3 regions of the Streptomyces sp. TLI_053 genome follow, and region 2 is predicted to be linked to each of the others. Evidence: riboswitches for the same ligand, from Rfam matches in the RefSeq annotation. Region 2 holds a riboswitch; each other region holds the start of a gene.
What was found. Region 2 has a riboswitch for FMN ahead of ribB (3,4-dihydroxy-2-butanone-4-phosphate synthase). Riboswitches for the same ligand answer to the same signal wherever they lie in the genome.

Region 1 (5,123 bases), 7.6 Mb from region 2:
CCGCTCGACCGGGTCGAGGACGAACTCGCCGACCGGGGTCGCGACGGGGCCTCCGGGCGGGATCGCGACGGGGTTCTCTGCCGGACGCGGGGCGGGGTTCTCGGTCATGCGGAGGCTCCCTGGAGGACGGGGTCGGTCACGGAGTGTGCGGTGCGGCCGCGGAGCCACCAGGCGCGCAGGCCGAGCAGGACCAGGACGAAGTACACGGAGTAGGTGAAGCCGGAGAAGACCAGGCCGTTGTTGAAGGCGAGCGGCACGCCGACCAGGTCGACGGCGATCCAGGCGAACCAGAACTCGACCCAGCCGCGGGCCTGGGCGACCATCGCGGCCAGGGTGCCGACGAAGATGTAGGCGTCCGGCCAGGCGTCCCAGGACAGTTGCGGGACGGCGGTGAAGAGCGTGCCGACCGCCAGGGTGCCGAGCGCGGTGCCGCCGATCAGTACGGCGCGCTCGCGGCCGGTGGCGAAGCGGACGGCGATGTCGCCGTTGCCGCCACCGTCGCCCCGCGCGGCGCGCTGCCATCGGGTCCAGCCCCACACGGCGGCCGTGATCACGACTATCTGCTTGCCGACGCCTCCGCTGAGATGGGCGCTCCAGTAGGCGCCGACCAGGACCAGGCCGGAGAGCAGTTGGACCGGCCAGGTCAGCCGGGAGCGCTGCCAGCCGAGGGCCAGGGCGGCGAGGCCGAGCAGGTTGCCGATGATGTCGGAGCGGTAGACGTCCTGGCCGAGCAGGTGAACGGTGCCGTTGAGCCAGTTCACCGCTGCTCCCCCGGGGTGTCGTCGGCCGGGTCCGCCGAGTTCGTCGCGTTCGTCGCGTTCGTCCCATTCGTCGCGTCCACGGCGTTGGCCGCGTGGGGTGCGTCGACTCCGGGCAGGGGCGGGAGGGTGCGGGCCTCCAGCAGCCGCTCGACGTACTTGGCGAGGACGTCGACCTCCAGGTTGACGCTCTCGCCGACGGCCCTGGTGCCGAGGGTGGTCAGCGCGAGGGTGGCCGGGATGAGGCTGACGGTGAAGCTGTCGCGGGCGGCCTCGACCACGGTGAGGCTGACGCCGTCGACGGTGATCGAGCCCTTCTCCACCAGGTAGCGCGAGACGGAGTCGGGCAGCGAGAACCGCAGCACCTCCCAGCGGAGCTCGCCGGCCGCGTCGCGTTCCCCCGGTTCGCGACTCAACAGCCGCCCGGTGGCGTCGACATGACCCTGCACCAGATGCCCTCCGAGTCGGGCTCCGAGCGCCATCGCGCGCTCCAGGTTGACCCGCCCGCCGGGCTTCAACTCGCCCAGGCTGGAACGGTGGAGCGTCTCGGCCATCACATCGGCACTGAACTCACCAGTGCCGAGAGCGAGTTCCTCGGGGGTGTCGACGACGGTCAGGCAGACGCCGTTGACCGCGATGGAGTCGCCGTGCCGCGCGCCCTCGCAGACCACCGGGCCGCGCAGACGGATACGCGAGGATTCGCCGATCTCCTCGATCGACACGACCTCGCCGAGCTCTTCGATGATGCCGGTGAACACCCGGGTTCTCCTCGCGCTTGGGGCGCGGACTCCGGGGTGTGGCACGGGAGAGGGACACGGACACGTGTGGGCACGGGGGTACGCGGGCCGCCGGACGACAACGGGACCCGTTGCCGGGCTGCCGCCGAACCGGGCGCCGGAACGAGGAGATCCCCGTTCGTCGCCGCACACCGCCTCCCGAGGTCCACCGGGGGACCACGGGCCCTGCTCACTCGTCCGCCGCGCACGCCTCCCATCCGGACTTTAACCGTCGGTCCAGGAATTTCACCTGGTCAACCGGCCGCTGGCTGCGGACGGGTCGCGGACTGTAACCGCCGGTTCGGATTTTCACCGACCCCGGAGTGCGCTGAACGTCACTGCTACTTCTGCCGTCATTCTGCCATGATCCGCGCGGAGCAAGGGAGAGGTGTCCACTGTGGCCTCTTTCACTCGGCCCCGGGGAATGGCGGCACGGGGTTGCCGGAGCGCCGCTGTCGCCGTCGCCGTCGGGCGGGGCGGGGTGGGGCGCTGCGGGGGTGGTCGGGGTGGAGCGGGGTTGTCGGTGGCGCATTCGACGACCTGGCCACGGGAGTCCGGAACTGTCCGGCGGGGGCGCCTCGGGGCGTCGTCCGGGACGTCGTCCCGCGAGCACCGGGGCATCGGCTGGCGCATGCCGCGGCGTCGACCGGGTGTCCGGTGGCGGCCCGGGGTGCGTCGGGCGCAGGCTGGTGGTACCGGGGCGGCGACACCCGCCGTCGCGGGCGACCGCGGGAGGTGCGGGAGCTATGGCCAAGTTCATGGACGTCCACCACGGGATGGCCGGCATCACCGAGGAGCAGTTGCGAATGGCTCACCAGGCGGACCTGGCGATCCAGGCCGAGGAGGGCGTGACCTTCGAGCAGGCCTGGGCCGATCCGGAGTCGGGCCACGTCTACTGCCTGTCCGAGGCTCCGTCGAAGGAGGCCGTGCAGCGGATCCACGAGCGCACCGGGCATCCGGCGGCCGAGGTGCACCCCGTTCCGCTGATCGTCTGACCGCTCGGCTGTACAGCTGGCCAATTGCCGGTTGGCCGCTTGCCCAAGCACCTTATTGGCCTCCTACCCAATTAATCGGCCATCCTGTTGTGCGGCCGCCCAACTACACTCTTGGTCGGCTGCCCAACTGGCCGATCACCCCATTGGGCAGTTGCCCAACTGCATAGTTGGTCACTTGACCAATAGCTGTTGTTCGGCCGCCCAATTGCCCGGCCGCCGAACCCGGCCGGGCGGCGGGGCTCGACGGCGGCTCGACGGAGGCCCGACGGTGGAATTCGGCGGAGCAGACCGGGTCAGGATGCGGGGACCGGCGTGAAGTGGGTGACCTCCGGCGGGTGGGCCAGGTACCGGAGTTCGCCCTCCGACCAGACCGGCCGGATCCGCCACATCGGCCCCGCGTAGCCGAGCAGTGCCGCCTCGTCGCGCCACCGGCTGACCACGAGCACCCGGTGCCCGCCCTCGGTGACGGAGCGCAGCAGCTCGCCGCCGAGACAGCCGTCGGTGCGCCCGAGTTGTGGCAGCACCCTGCTGGTCAGCACCTCGCAGAACTCCTCGATGTGCCCGGCCATGACCTGGCCGGCCCAGATTCTGATGATCACCGCGACCACCTGCCCCGAAAGCGTCCTGGCCCCATTATCGACGCGAAATCGCTAGTTGCGAGGGGTTCGGGCAGGATTTCCGGGCGGCGGACGGCCGCTCGGACTCGGCCACGGCTACCTTCATCGGTATGACCAGCACACCGGAGACCGTCGTTCCGTCAACCCCCGGGCCGGATCGGCCCACCGGCCTGTTCGAGGCACTCGCCGCCGCCTCGGTCCGCGACCCGGCCGTGCTGCGGGAGGTCTACGAGCAGCCCGGGGACCACGCCCGCCGCAAGCAGGTGGACCGCATCCACGAGGTCGCCCGGCAGCTGATCGCCTGCTCCTCGCTGGTCCTCCTGGCCAGCGCGGACGCCGAGGGGCGCTGCGACGTGTCCCCGCGCGGCGGCCCGGCCGGACTCGTGTCGGTGCTCGACGAGTTCACCCTGGCGATCCCGGACGCGACCGGCAACAAGCGGCTGGACACCCTCCACAACATCGTCGAGACCGGCCGGATCGGGCTGCTGTTCGTCGTGCCCGGCCGGGACACCACCCTGCGCGTCAACGGGCGGGCCTGCGTCTCCACCGACCCCCGGCTGCTGGAGCAGTTGACGGCGGTCGGCAAGCCGCCGCGCAGCGCGATCGTGGTCGCGGTCGAGGAGGTGTTCGCGCACTGCCCGAAGGCGTTCCTGCGCGCCTCGGCGTGGAAACCGGAGAACTGGCTCGGCAAGGACGCCCAGCCGAGTTCGGCGCAGGTCACGCTCTCGCACCTGGCGGACCCGTCGCTGACCCTCGAGGCGATCGAGCAGACCGAGCGGGAGGCTCTGCTGTACCGCTACGAGTAGCGGCGGGGGTTCACCGGGAGCCGGCTCGCGGTCGGAGGATGCGGAGGCAGAGGCGGCGGTCGGCACAGAGCCGGAACGGCGGTGCCGGGCCAGAACGGCGGTGCGGGGCCGGCCGGGGCACTCGTGTCGCCCCGGGCCGGCCCCGCACGGACCGCCGGGATCAGGCCGCGGCCCCGGACTTGGCGACGTCCACCACGCTCGCCCCGCTCGCCGCCCGCTGGACGGCCTCGACGCCCTTGTGGGCGGCGTCCTTGCTCGCGTAACCCTGGCCGGTGGCGACGATCTCGCCGTTGCCCGCCTTGAGCCGGAACCGGTACTTGCCGCCGGCGTCCTCGTACACCTCGAACTTGCCCGCCATCCGGGCCACCTCCTCGTCGACGGGACGCGCCGCGCGCCCCACCTGCACGGTGCGCCCGGCCACCGCGGGCCCGCACCCGCTCGGGGTCCGGACGGGTGACCCGGGCGGGAGCGGGTGCCGGGGCGGCCCGGGGCCGGTTGAATGGACGGATGGACTGCGTCTTCTGCGCGGTGGTCGCCGGCACGGAGCCCGCGCACCGGGTGCTGGACGACGAGGTGGCGGTCGCCTTCCTGGACCGTCGGCCGCTCTTCCCCGGCCATGTGCTGGTCGTCCCCCGCGACCACCGCCGCACCCTCACGGACCTGCCCCCGTCGGCGGTGGGCCCGTTCTTCCTGCGGGTGCAGCGGGTGGCCGCGGCGGTCGAAACCGCGCTCGGGGCGGCGGGGAGCTTCGTCGCGGCGAACAACCGGGTCAGCCAGTCGGTGCCGCACCTGCACGTCCACGTGGTGCCGCGCAACCCGAAGGACGGGCTGCGCGGCTTCTTCTGGCCGCGCCGGGCGTACTCCGACGAGGCGGACGCGGCACTGGTCGCCGAACGGCTGCGGGCCGCGCTCGCCCCCTGAACCCCGGCCGGGCCGCCCGGATCGCGCCCGCGCGGCGCCGGACCGGCCCGCGGGCAGTCCGGGCTCAGCCGACCCGGACCCCGTCCACGACCCAGTACCAGTTGTTGCTGCCGGTGTACCGGAAGCGCAGCCGCAGCCGGCCGACGCCCGCCGGGACGGCAAGGTCCAGCCGCTGACGCCCGTTGGTGTCGGCGGTGAAGCTCTTCACCTCGACCGGCGTGCCGCCGTCCCAGACCGCGAGCACCCGGGC
Region 2 (5,123 bases):
GGACGAGCCCGGCCGCCGCCACCGGTAGGGGCAGCGGCCGGATTGCCGGGGCAGATGAGCCCTCACACGGTCAGCGAGGGCAGTTCCCCGGCCGTGGCTGTTCCGAGTCTCTTCTCCCGGGCGGACATGCACGTCGTGTCCGTCACCTCCGCCACGACCCCGTCCTGGTCAGGATCAAGGTGTAGCCCGCGCTGAGGACCAACACGGCGCCGACGACAGGGACCGCGATCTTCTCGGCCGCCTCCTTGTTGAAACGGCCGACAACCAAGGCGTCGGCCGAGTCTGTCCCAGCCTTGATCAGGCAGTTCTTGCCCATGAGTGTCTTCCGGCGGGGTCTGATCCACCGACCGACTGACCTCGGGTCCTCGACCGGACCCGTCGGCCCTGTCCGGAGGCCGCTCGTCTGCATCCACCGGCCCGGTCTGCGTGACTTCACAAGAGGGCCGCATCGACACGGCTGCCACGCCGTCATGCAGTACCGCGCTGTGCGCGTACGGGGGGAGAACGACGCCGACAGGGTCGTCGACAGGACGGACAGGGGCGCCGATGGCCCGGCCGACCGGACGTGCGGGGCCGGAACCGGCAGCCGGCTCCACCGCCTTCCTCGAGTCCTACGTCGACATCGGCGTCGGACTCGGCGCCTGGCGGAGCTGCTGGATCCGGGGCCCGTGCACAGACCGATCCCGACCCCACCGTCCCGCCCTTCGCCCGCCGCGCCCGCCGGCCGCTCCACTGGTGATACCGGCCCGACGTCCCCGGCACCCCGGCACGGCGGACACCTTGGTGTCCTCGTCGACCAGCACGATTCCCCCTCCCCGGGCCCGGGGCGGTTCACTTCGGCGCAGTGTGAGGCGGAGACCTGGGAGTCGGACGCTCCGATGGCCGAGGAACTCGCGACTGCCGTGGCCGGCCGACCACTGTCCCCCGACCCGGAGCCGTTGGGCGATCACGCCAGCCTGCGGGCGTGATCCAGGGCTCCGGCCCAGTACGAGTTGATCGACAACCACCGCGGTTGATCCGGACGCCGGTTGCGGCCCGGCTGACCGCACTCACCGAGGCCAGGCCGCGGGCTGTGGGCGTGCCGATGCCGCACCGGCGACGGAATCCTCCGCACTGGCGCACCGGTGGCACACGGGAGCGTTCGCCCGTACCGGCGCCGGTACGGGCGAACGCTCCACCGCCCGCGGTTACGGCAGGAGGGAGTTGTCAAAAGCGTCCTGCACCGTGACCGGCTCGGTGCGCAGGCTGCGGGAGCGCGTCGACTCCTCCAGGCGCTCCCCGACGGCCGGCTCGGAGCAGCCGGGCTCCGAGCCGACCGGGTCGCTCAGGTGGTCGACTGCTGGGCGGCCAGCCGGTAGGCGACCAGATCGCCCACCGAGATCAGCGCCAACCCGTCGCGTGCGGCGAGTTCCCGCAGGTCGTCGAGGCGGGCCATGCTCCAGTCGGGCCGTACGACCTCGCACATGGTGGTGACGCCGGACAGCCCGGCCAGTCGGGACAGGTCCACCCCGGCCTCGGTGTGGCCGTCGCGCTCCAGCACTCCGCCGCGCGCGGCACGCACCGGGAAGATGTGGCCGGGTCGGGCGAAGTCGCCCGCCTGGGCGGTCGGGTCTGACAACGCCTGTACGGTGCGGGCCCGCTCGTCGACCGGGATACCGGTGGTCCCGCCGGCGAGCAGGTCCACCGACACGGTGAAGGCCGTACTGTGCAGGCCGGAGTTGTCCGCCGTCATCTGCGGCAGATCGAGCTCCGCGCACCGCTCGTAAGGCACCGCCGCGCAGACCACACCGGAGGAGTGGTCGAGCATGTACCGCATCGCGGTCTCGTCGGTGTACTCGGCGGCCACCATCAGGTCGCCCTCGTTCTCGCGGGACTCGTCGTCGAAGACAACCACGAAGGCACCGCGACGGAAGGACTCGATCGCCTGTTCCACCTGCCGCAAGCGGTCAGTGCGGTTGAGAAGGGTGTTTGCCATCTGATCTCTCCTGAGGTCGGGGAACCCCTGGGCCCGTGGGCCCGGGAGTTCACTGATCTGCGAGAGAACGCGGCCATCCAGAAGGACGCGTGCTTGCGCACACGGCCTCCGCAATGGACGGCGTCAGGTGCGCGGGGAGGGATGGCGAGTGGCAGCTCGCCCCCGTGCACAGACGCCGTTCCGGGGAGAGCGAGCACCGAATCCGGGCGCCGGGGCGGCAAGCCGCTCCTGGCCGGACAATGTGTCGCCGCGCACTACCTTTCATCCGGACTTTCACCGTCGGTCCTGGAGTTTCACCAGGTCAACCAGCCGATGGCGTCGGCTGGGTCGCGGACTTTAACCGCCGGTTCGGAATTGCACCGACCCCGGAGCGCGCGAACACTCGGGAGGATCATGCCACGTATGCGGTGGATTGTGGATGTGTTCCACGGCACACACGCCGACCCGGCACTCGGCGGCCGTGCACAGGAGCTGCCTCGGTCACCGGGAGAATCGGCCACCTGTACGGCTCGGGCACAGGCGAAGCGGACAGCAGCCGTGTGAGGACGGGCCCCAAGAAGCCGACGGGAGCCGTCCGGGATCGGCTCGGGGCGGTGCTGACCCCGCTCGCGCCCGGCGTGCTTCTCCTCCTGCCGCGGGCGGGCGCGGTCGAGGGTTGCGCCGTGTCCTCGTTCTTCCTCCCTCACCCGGTCGACCTGGCAGGGGCGTTCGTAGCGGCCCTGGGCCGGGGCGCGCTGCTGGACGCGACGGTCACGGCACTGTACGAGAGCCTCGCCGGCGTCGCGCCGGGGACGGCCGTGGCGCTGCCGCTCGGTTGTCTGCTCGCCTGCGGCCGCCTCGCGGCCCGCGCGCTGCAGCCGTACCTGGCAGCGCGTCAGGCCGTCCCGGCAGTAGCCCTCGCACCGCTGCTCGCCTCGGGGCTCGGGTGCGGGACGTGGCCCGTGGTGGTGCTGTGCGCGCCGGTGGTGTTCTTCCCCGTTCTGGTCAACAACCTCTGGGCATCCGAGGCCTGGAGCGGGAGGTCCTGGCCGCGGCACGGGCCGACGGGGTCGGAGCGTGGGGGATTGACGCGGCGCATCGAGTTCCCGCTCGCCCCGCCGAGCGTGCTCCCCGGGCTCCGGGCCGGCGTCGCGTTGTCGGCCACCGGCGCGATGGTGCGCGAGTTCGTGATGGGCGGTGAGGGCCTGGGTCAACTGCTCGCCGTGCAGCGCAACGGCTCGGAGACGTTCGGGACGTTATCCACCCTCCTGATGCTCTCGCTCCTGGCCGTTGCCCTGTACGGGGCGTTGCGGCTGGTGGAGGGTGGCGTCGAGCGGCGCCGACCGAGGCGCCTGACGGGCAATCAGGTACGGGCGGTGTACACGGGGCGGGTGCGTTCGGTCCACCGCATGGTGGCGGGGAACAGCAGGTACCCGAGGAGGAAGACCGCGCCCACGAGCAGCCAGCCGAGCCAGGCCAGCCGGTCGGTGAGAGCGGTGACCATGAGCGGCCCGAGAACCCTGGGCAGTGCGGTGCCCAGTTGGAACGCGCCGCCGTACTGTCCCTGCGCACCGGGGTCCGCGAGGTCGTAGCGGAGCGTCCAGCGCGCACTGTTCCCCCACAGCTCGCCGAGCGTCAGCAGGGCGACCGAGCAGGCGAGTACGGCGACCGCGAGCCAGGTGGGGAGGCGGTCGGTGGCCGATGCCAGGGCGCAGGACGCCGCCAGGCCGAGGAACGCCCACCGGTGGAGCCTCGTCGCACCGGCGAGGGTGTCGGCACCGCGAGCCGCGCGGACCTGGAACACCATCACGAGCAGGGTGTTGACCCCGATCAGCCACGAGGCCGCGGGCCGGGGCGCGTGGGTGTGGGACACCACCCACAGCGGCAGGCCGACGGTCAGCAGGATGTCTCCCAGCATGACGATCCCGCTGACCTGGGCCATCGCCAGGTAGGGCAGGTCGCGCAGCGCGGTGAGGCCGGACGGTGCGTCCTTGCGCTCGCGGGTGCCGGGGATCCTGGGGAGGCGCAGGTACAGCACGCACACCAGGAGCGCGGTGCCGGCGTTGCCGAGCATCAGCGCGGTGTAGGCAGCTCTGGTGTCCGCGGCCACGGCGAGGCCCGCCGCCAACACGCCCAGGGAGAAACCTCCGTTGAAGACCGCCCGGCTGTACGCGGACACCGTGACCCGTTGCTCGGGCCCGATCAGGGCGGACAGGATGGCCTGCCGTCCGACGTCCGCGGCGATCTCGCCGGGCTCGATCCGGAAGCCGCGGATCTTCACCTGGTCGTCGGCGCGGCCGAGGAACTCCAGCGTCCCGTCGGCGCGGCGGCGGGCGAGGTCGCCGGTGCGGTACATCAGCGAGCCGGGCGGGCCGAAGGGGTCGGCGAGGAAGCGCTCGGCGGTGAGGTCGGGGCGGCCGAGGTAGCCGAGGGCGAGGCAGGCGCCGGCCACGTAGAGCTCACCGGCGGCGCCGTCGGGGGCGGGGCGCAGCGAGCCGTCGAGCACGTAGGCGCGCGAGCCGCGGACGACCCGGCCGACCGGGGCGCCGTCCGGACCGGGGGTCCAGGTGTAGGCGTCGACGGTGGTCTCGGTGGGGCCGTAGAGGTTGACGGGGCTCAGGCCGTCGACGGCGGTGAGGCGGCGCCAGAGCGGCTCGGGGGTGGCCTCGCCGCCGACCGCGACCACGGCGGGGCGGTGGGCGTCCTCGGCGAGCAGGCCCTCGGCGATCAGCACGTCCAGGTAGGAGGGGGTGACGTCGAGGTAGTCGATCCGCTCGTCGCGGACGTGGCCGACGAGGGCGGCCGGGTCGCGGTAGGTCTCGTCGTCGAGCAACTGGGCCGAGAGCGTCATGGCCATCCCTGTTCAGTCGATGACCATGGTGCTGCGCGATTTCGTCGTCCATGATGTGGCCGACCGGGAGGAGCTTCACGACCGGTTGCTCGGCGCCTACCTGGACGAATGGACCGGGTACGCCTCGTCGGAGGAACTGCGGCAGGCGCACCGGATCGCCCAGCCGGCCGCGGTGCTCTGCCGGGCGCTCAGCTGGCGCGACAGTGTCGCCTCGCTCGGGAAGCCGCGCCGCCACCAGTACTTGCGCCCGGCGGTGGCGGGCAACACCCGGCGCCTTCGGCCCGGGCAGCTGTCGGCGGGTCCCGGGCCCGCCGACCT
Region 3 (5,123 bases), 7.3 Mb from region 2:
AGGCCGGTGCCGAGCGACTGGGTGAGCGTGAGCACACCCATGCGGCGCTCGGCCCCGGGCGCCGGGACGAGTTCCCTCAGGAACCCGGCGGCGGCCGAGCCGATGGTAGGCATGAGTCATCCAGGGGGTGGTTCGCGGAGGTGGGCACGTCCGGGGCGTGGTTCGCGGGGGTGGACGCGACCGGGGCCGGGCCGCGGCCCTCCGAACCCGGCGGTCCGGGCAGTCCGGGCGGTCCGGGCGGCGCCGACGGCCCACCGGGCGTCCCCGGACGGGACGCCTCAGACGTGGTCGAGCAGGTCCCGGGCGGTGCGTCTGACCGGCCGGCCGTCGACGTCGAACTCGTAGGCCAGCAGGGCGACCGCCTGCTCCACCAGCGCGGTCATGCCCCGGTGGTCGGCGGCCGAGCCGCACAGCATGTCGAGCAGGGTGGTGGAGGTCCCGGCGGCCAGCTCGGTGCCGGGCCGCACCGCGAGCCGGTACGACTCGACCCCGGGCAGCGCCCGGACGGCGGCCTGGCCGTCGACCCGGGTCAGCCGGCCGCCCCCGGTGGGGCCGGGGGTGTAGTACTGGAAGTGCACCCGGTCCGGACGGGCCGGGAGCGGCCCGGGCTCGCGTCCGAGCGCCAACTCACCGGCCAGCGCGACCAGATCGAGCCCGACGGACCGTCCGGCCAGATCGGTCTGGTCCCCGCCGAGGCGGCCGTTGACCTCGATCAGCCGGGGCCCGGCGGCCGTCAGCTTGATCTCGGTGTGCACCAGACCGTGCGTGACCCCGAGCGCCCGGAGCGCCCGGTCGGCCAGCCCGACCACCTCCGCCTCCGGCCCGGGGGCCAGCTGCGAGGGCCAGAACTGCCCGGACTCCCGGAACGGCGGCGCCAGCGGCAGCTTTCCGGTGACGGCGAAGTGGCGGATCCCGGCGGGTGTGACGGCACTCTCCACCGACACGTAGTCCCCGAACGGCGCGCAGTCCGCGCCCCGCAGGAACTCCTCGACCACCAGCGCCGGTTCGGACCGCAGGAACTCCTCGACCACGGCGGCGCCGCGGTCCGGATCCGTCACCAGGACGGTGTTCCGGCTGCCCTCCCCGCGGACCGGCTTGACCACGGCGGGCAGGCCCACCTCGGTCAGCGCGGCGCGCCAGCCCTCGGCGTCGGTGAGCAGCGCGCTGCGCACACTGTCCACCCCCGCCTCCCGCAGCCGTCGGCGCTGCGCCGCCTTGTCGGTCAACACCCGGACGGTCTCCGGGGTGTTGAACGGCAGGCCGAGCAGTCCGGCGAGCCGGGCGGTGTCGGCGAGCATCCGTTCGCTGAACGTCAGGATGCCCGCGGCCCCGTACTCGCGCAGCCGGGCGGCGGCGGCCCCGTCACCTTCGGCCAGCGTGACGACGCCCGCGCAGTTCTCCTCGAACAGCGGGCCGACCTGCCGGGCGTGGTCGGAGTCGGCCAGCGCGACCAGTACCGGAGCCGTGCGCCCCAGGGCGATCACCTCGCGCGGCGAGGCCGAGCCCTGGTCGTAGACGACGACGATGGCCATCGCTCAGGCGCGATCGAAGAGTCGTGGGTCCTCGACGGCCTCGGCGAGCTGCCGGAGGGTGCTGCGGCGCAGCACCGCCGACCGGGGCATGTCCAGACCGGACTCGATGGCCCGGGTGGAAATCGCGAGGGCCAGCAGGGAATCCCCGCCGAGATCGAAGAAATCGGCGTCCAGGTCGTCGACCGGCGTGCCGAGGACTTCTTCCCAAATAATTCTGAGTGTTTCCGTGGTGCTGGTGTCGGACATACCAGGCCTCTCCCCGTCGGCGTGCATCCGTGAATCGATTATTGGAGCAGGGTTGCGGAACTGTCAATTCCGGGAAAACAGCCGGTTAACCGGAGCCGGTGCCGGAATTCCTGCGGGCAGGGCGAATCACGGCACCGCCCCGGAAATGGAATTCCCGGCGGAACCGCCCCCCTGCGGCCGGTTTCCCGGCGGAATCAGCCGGCGGCCACCGCGACCGCCGTCCGTGCCGCTCCGGCCGGGACCGCCGCCCCGGCCGCACCCTCCGGGACCGCCGCCCCGGCCGCACCGCCCGCGGTGCGCAGGTACTCGATCAGGTCGGCGATGGAGATCAGCGCCAGGCCGTGCCGGCCGGCGAACTCGCGCAGCTCCGGCAGTCTGGCCATGGCACCGTCGGCCATCGCGATCTCGCAGATCGCCGCCGCCGGACGCAGGCCGGCCAGCCGGCACAGGTCCACCCCGGCCTCGGTGTGACCGGCCCGCGCCGGCACACCGCCGTCGACCGCCCGCAGCGGAAAGACGTGGCCCGGGCGCACCAGCTCGGCCGGGCGGGTGCCCGGCTCGGCCAGCAGCCGCAGGGTCAGCGCCCGGTCGGCCGCCGAGATGCCGGTGCTGATGCCGGCCGCGGCGTCGACCGAGACGGTGAAGGCGGTGCGGTGGTGCTCGGTGTTTTCACGGACCATCTGGTCCAGTTCCAGCCGGTCGAGGTCGGCGCCGGTCATCGGGGCGCAGAGCAGTCCGCGGCATTCGGTCATGGCGAAGGCGACCAGCTCGGTGGTGGCGAGCTCGGCGGCGAAGACCAGGTCGCCCTCGTTCTCGCGGCTCTCGTCGTCGACGACGACGACCGCCCGGCCGGCCGCGATCTGCGCGACCGCGTACTCGACGGAGTCGAACGGCTGCTCGGTGTCGCCGGCCGCGTACGAGGTCGCGTCGGCGGTGGTCGTGCCCGTGGTGTGGCCCATCGGAACTCTCCTCGCGCTCGGGGCGCGGACTTCCGGGGCTGCTGGAGCATGGGCGTGCAGGGGCGGTCGTCGACCGCATTCCGGTGGAAGCGGCCCGCGACCGACCGGCCGACGGGAATCCCCCCGGCCGTCGGAAAAACCTGCCCGCCGCGCACTGCCTCCCTTCCGGACTTTAACCGTCGGTCCAGGAGTTTCACCTGGTCAACCGGCCGCTGGCGGCGGACGGGTCGCGGACTGTAACCGCCGGTTCGGAATTTCACCGACCCCGGAGTGCGCAAACGTCTTGAACAACGCCCGTCAACCTCGCACACTTGCCGCGATCTTGACAAGACGTCGGTGAACGGGTGGAGCCGTGGGCTGCATCACACGCCGAACCGGGGGTTCCCGACCCCGCCGTTCGGCGGGCATTGCCAATGCCGTCCGAGCGTGCTTAAGATCCGGACCGCCGATGCCTACCCACGAGTAGTGACCCCCGTTCGACCTGCGTCGAACCACTGGGGACGGGGTCCGAGGGGCGGGCGTTCGGCACTCCGGCGGGGGCCGGAGTCTCGCCGCCCGCGTTCCGGGGGCGGCATTGCGAAACGGGGGCAAGACGTTCATGCACGATCCTTCGAGGAGTCCGGGGCGCTCCGCCGTGTCCGTCGGCGACGAACCCGGCGCAGGCGCGGCCGGGCCGGCGAACGACCTCGGCGCAGCCGTTCCGACGGCCGTCCCGGTCTCCGAACCCGTCTCCGCAGGCACCTTGTTGACGCCGGGTCAGGTGGTGCTGCGGCGGGAGATCCTCGACGGACGGGTCTGGCTGAGCCACCCCGTCCGGGTCGTCGCCCACGAACCCGACCTGCTCGCCGTGTACCTGGCCCACGACACCCGGCTCTCCTTCGGCGAGGGCGAGTTCAGCTGGGGACCGCACGGCTGGAGCACCGTCGCCGACCGCTGGCGCAGCCCCGGTGTCCTGCAGCTGCAGCGCCCCGGCGAGGCCTACGCCGTCTGGGCCTTCCGCGACCCGGAGACCGACGAGCTCTCCGGCTGGTACGTCAACTTCCAGGACCCGTACCGGATCACCGACGAGGGCGTCGACACCCTCGACCACGAGCTCGACCTCTGGATCCCGGCCGACGGCGGCCCGTACCGCTGGAAGGACGTCGAGGCCTTCGAGGAGCGCGCCCGCACCGGCGGCTTCACTCCCGAACAGGCCGCCGCCGTCCGTGCCGAGGCCGCGGCGCTCGCCGCCCGGATCGACCGCGGCGACACCTGGTGGACCGAGCGGTGGACGCACTGGCGACCCGCCGCGCAGTGGACCGCTCCCCCTCCCCCGGCCTGAGCCGACCCCCCGCCGTCCGGGCGGTCCACCCGACCGACCGGCCCGTCGGGGCGCCACCCGTGCCCCGGCGGCGCGACCGCACGGCGCCACCCGCACCGCGGCACCCCCGTGCCCGCGGCGGCCCGCACCGCGGCAGTCGCACCGCAGCAGCCGACACCGCTGCACCACCGCAGTACCGCACCGCAGCACCACAGCACCGCGAAAGGAACGACCGATGCGCATAGCCCTGGTGACCTCCCCCGGCTCCGTCGAGATCCGCGAGACCCCGCGCCCCGAGATCGGCGAGGACGACGTGCTCGTCCGGATCGCCGCCTGCGGGCTGTGCACCATGGAGGCCAAGCTCTACACCGGCGCCATGCCCGTCTACCCCGTGGCCGCCGGCCACGAGGTCTCCGGCCGGGTCGAGCAGGTAGGTGCGCGCGCCGCCGCACTGGAGGACGCCCCCGCCGTCGGCGATCTGGTCACCGTGGACCTGCTGACCCGCTGCGGCACCTGCCGCCACTGCCGCTCCGGCAACAGCGCCATCTGCGCCTCGCCGCAGGGCAGTCTGCTGCCGGACGGCAGCATCAGCATGGGCGCCGGGCTCGCCGAGTACGTGCGGGTGCCGGCCGCCCACGCCTGGCCGGTCGGCGACGCCGACCCGCTGCACGCCGCCATGGGCGAGCCGCTGGCCTGCGTGGTGCACTCGTTCCGGCGCGGCTCCTTCCAGCCCGGCGACCGGGTCGCGGTGATCGGCGGCGGCTTCATGGGCCGACTGCACCTGCTGCTCGCCCAGCACCACCAGGCCCGCTCGGTCACCGTGGTCGAGACCGACGGCACCCGCCGCACCGCGGCCCTGGCGGCCGGCGCCGACCACGCCGTGACGCCCGAGGAGCTCGCGGAACTCCCCAAGGCCGACGTGGTGTTCGTCACCATCGCCTCCCGCGAGGCGATCGCCGCCGGCTTCCGCGCCGCGGCCGACGGCGCCCGGCTGGTCCTCTTCGGCGGCTCCCACGACACCCCCGACGCCGTCCTGCCCGGCTACGAGGTGCACCGCCGCCAGCTCACCGTCACCGGCTCGTACAG

Region 1: it holds a riboswitch for FMN, as region 2 does, so the genes downstream of both, BLU95_RS32515 (riboflavin synthase) here and ribB (3,4-dihydroxy-2-butanone-4-phosphate synthase) in region 2, are expected to answer to the same signal.
Region 3: it holds a riboswitch for FMN, as region 2 does, so the genes downstream of both, ribB (3,4-dihydroxy-2-butanone-4-phosphate synthase) here and ribB (3,4-dihydroxy-2-butanone-4-phosphate synthase) in region 2, are expected to answer to the same signal.

The regions. Positions count from the first base shown of each region.
Region 1 is NZ_LT629775.1:7,759,235-7,764,357, reverse strand. It holds gene BLU95_RS32525 (bifunctional 3,4-dihydroxy-2-butanone-4-phosphate synthase/GTP cyclohydrolase II) at 1-108, opposite strand, end outside; gene BLU95_RS32520 (nicotinamide mononucleotide transporter family protein) at 105-761, opposite strand; gene BLU95_RS32515 (riboflavin synthase) at 758-1,516, opposite strand; FMN riboswitch at 1,737-1,864, opposite strand; gene BLU95_RS32510 (SCO4226 family nickel-binding protein) at 2,281-2,529, shown strand; gene BLU95_RS32505 (antibiotic biosynthesis monooxygenase family protein) at 2,823-3,128, opposite strand; gene BLU95_RS32500 (MSMEG_1061 family FMN-dependent PPOX-type flavoprotein) at 3,257-3,952, shown strand; gene BLU95_RS32495 (YegP family protein) at 4,113-4,373, opposite strand; gene BLU95_RS32490 (HIT family protein) at 4,460-4,873, shown strand; gene BLU95_RS32485 (alkaline phosphatase family protein) at 4,938-5,123, opposite strand, start outside.
Region 2 is NZ_LT629775.1:205,118-210,240, reverse strand. It holds gene BLU95_RS41985 (hypothetical protein) at 143-316, opposite strand; gene ribB (3,4-dihydroxy-2-butanone-4-phosphate synthase) at 1,325-1,975, opposite strand; FMN riboswitch at 2,223-2,353, opposite strand; gene BLU95_RS45445 (ABC transporter permease) at 2,383-3,546, shown strand; partial or broken gene BLU95_RS45765 (MFS transporter) at 3,522-4,130, opposite strand; partial or broken gene BLU95_RS45760 (AMP-binding protein) at 4,123-4,787, opposite strand; gene BLU95_RS41980 (hypothetical protein) at 4,902-5,069, opposite strand.
Region 3 is NZ_LT629775.1:7,464,279-7,469,401, reverse strand. It holds gene BLU95_RS31280 (MFS transporter) at 1-113, opposite strand, end outside; gene BLU95_RS31275 (ATP-grasp domain-containing protein) at 279-1,532, opposite strand; gene BLU95_RS31270 (phosphopantetheine-binding protein) at 1,536-1,778, opposite strand; partial or broken gene ribB (3,4-dihydroxy-2-butanone-4-phosphate synthase) at 2,069-2,737, opposite strand; FMN riboswitch at 2,885-3,015, opposite strand; gene BLU95_RS31260 (ribonuclease FAU-1 family protein) at 3,372-4,058, shown strand; gene BLU95_RS31255 (zinc-dependent alcohol dehydrogenase) at 4,273-5,123, shown strand, end outside.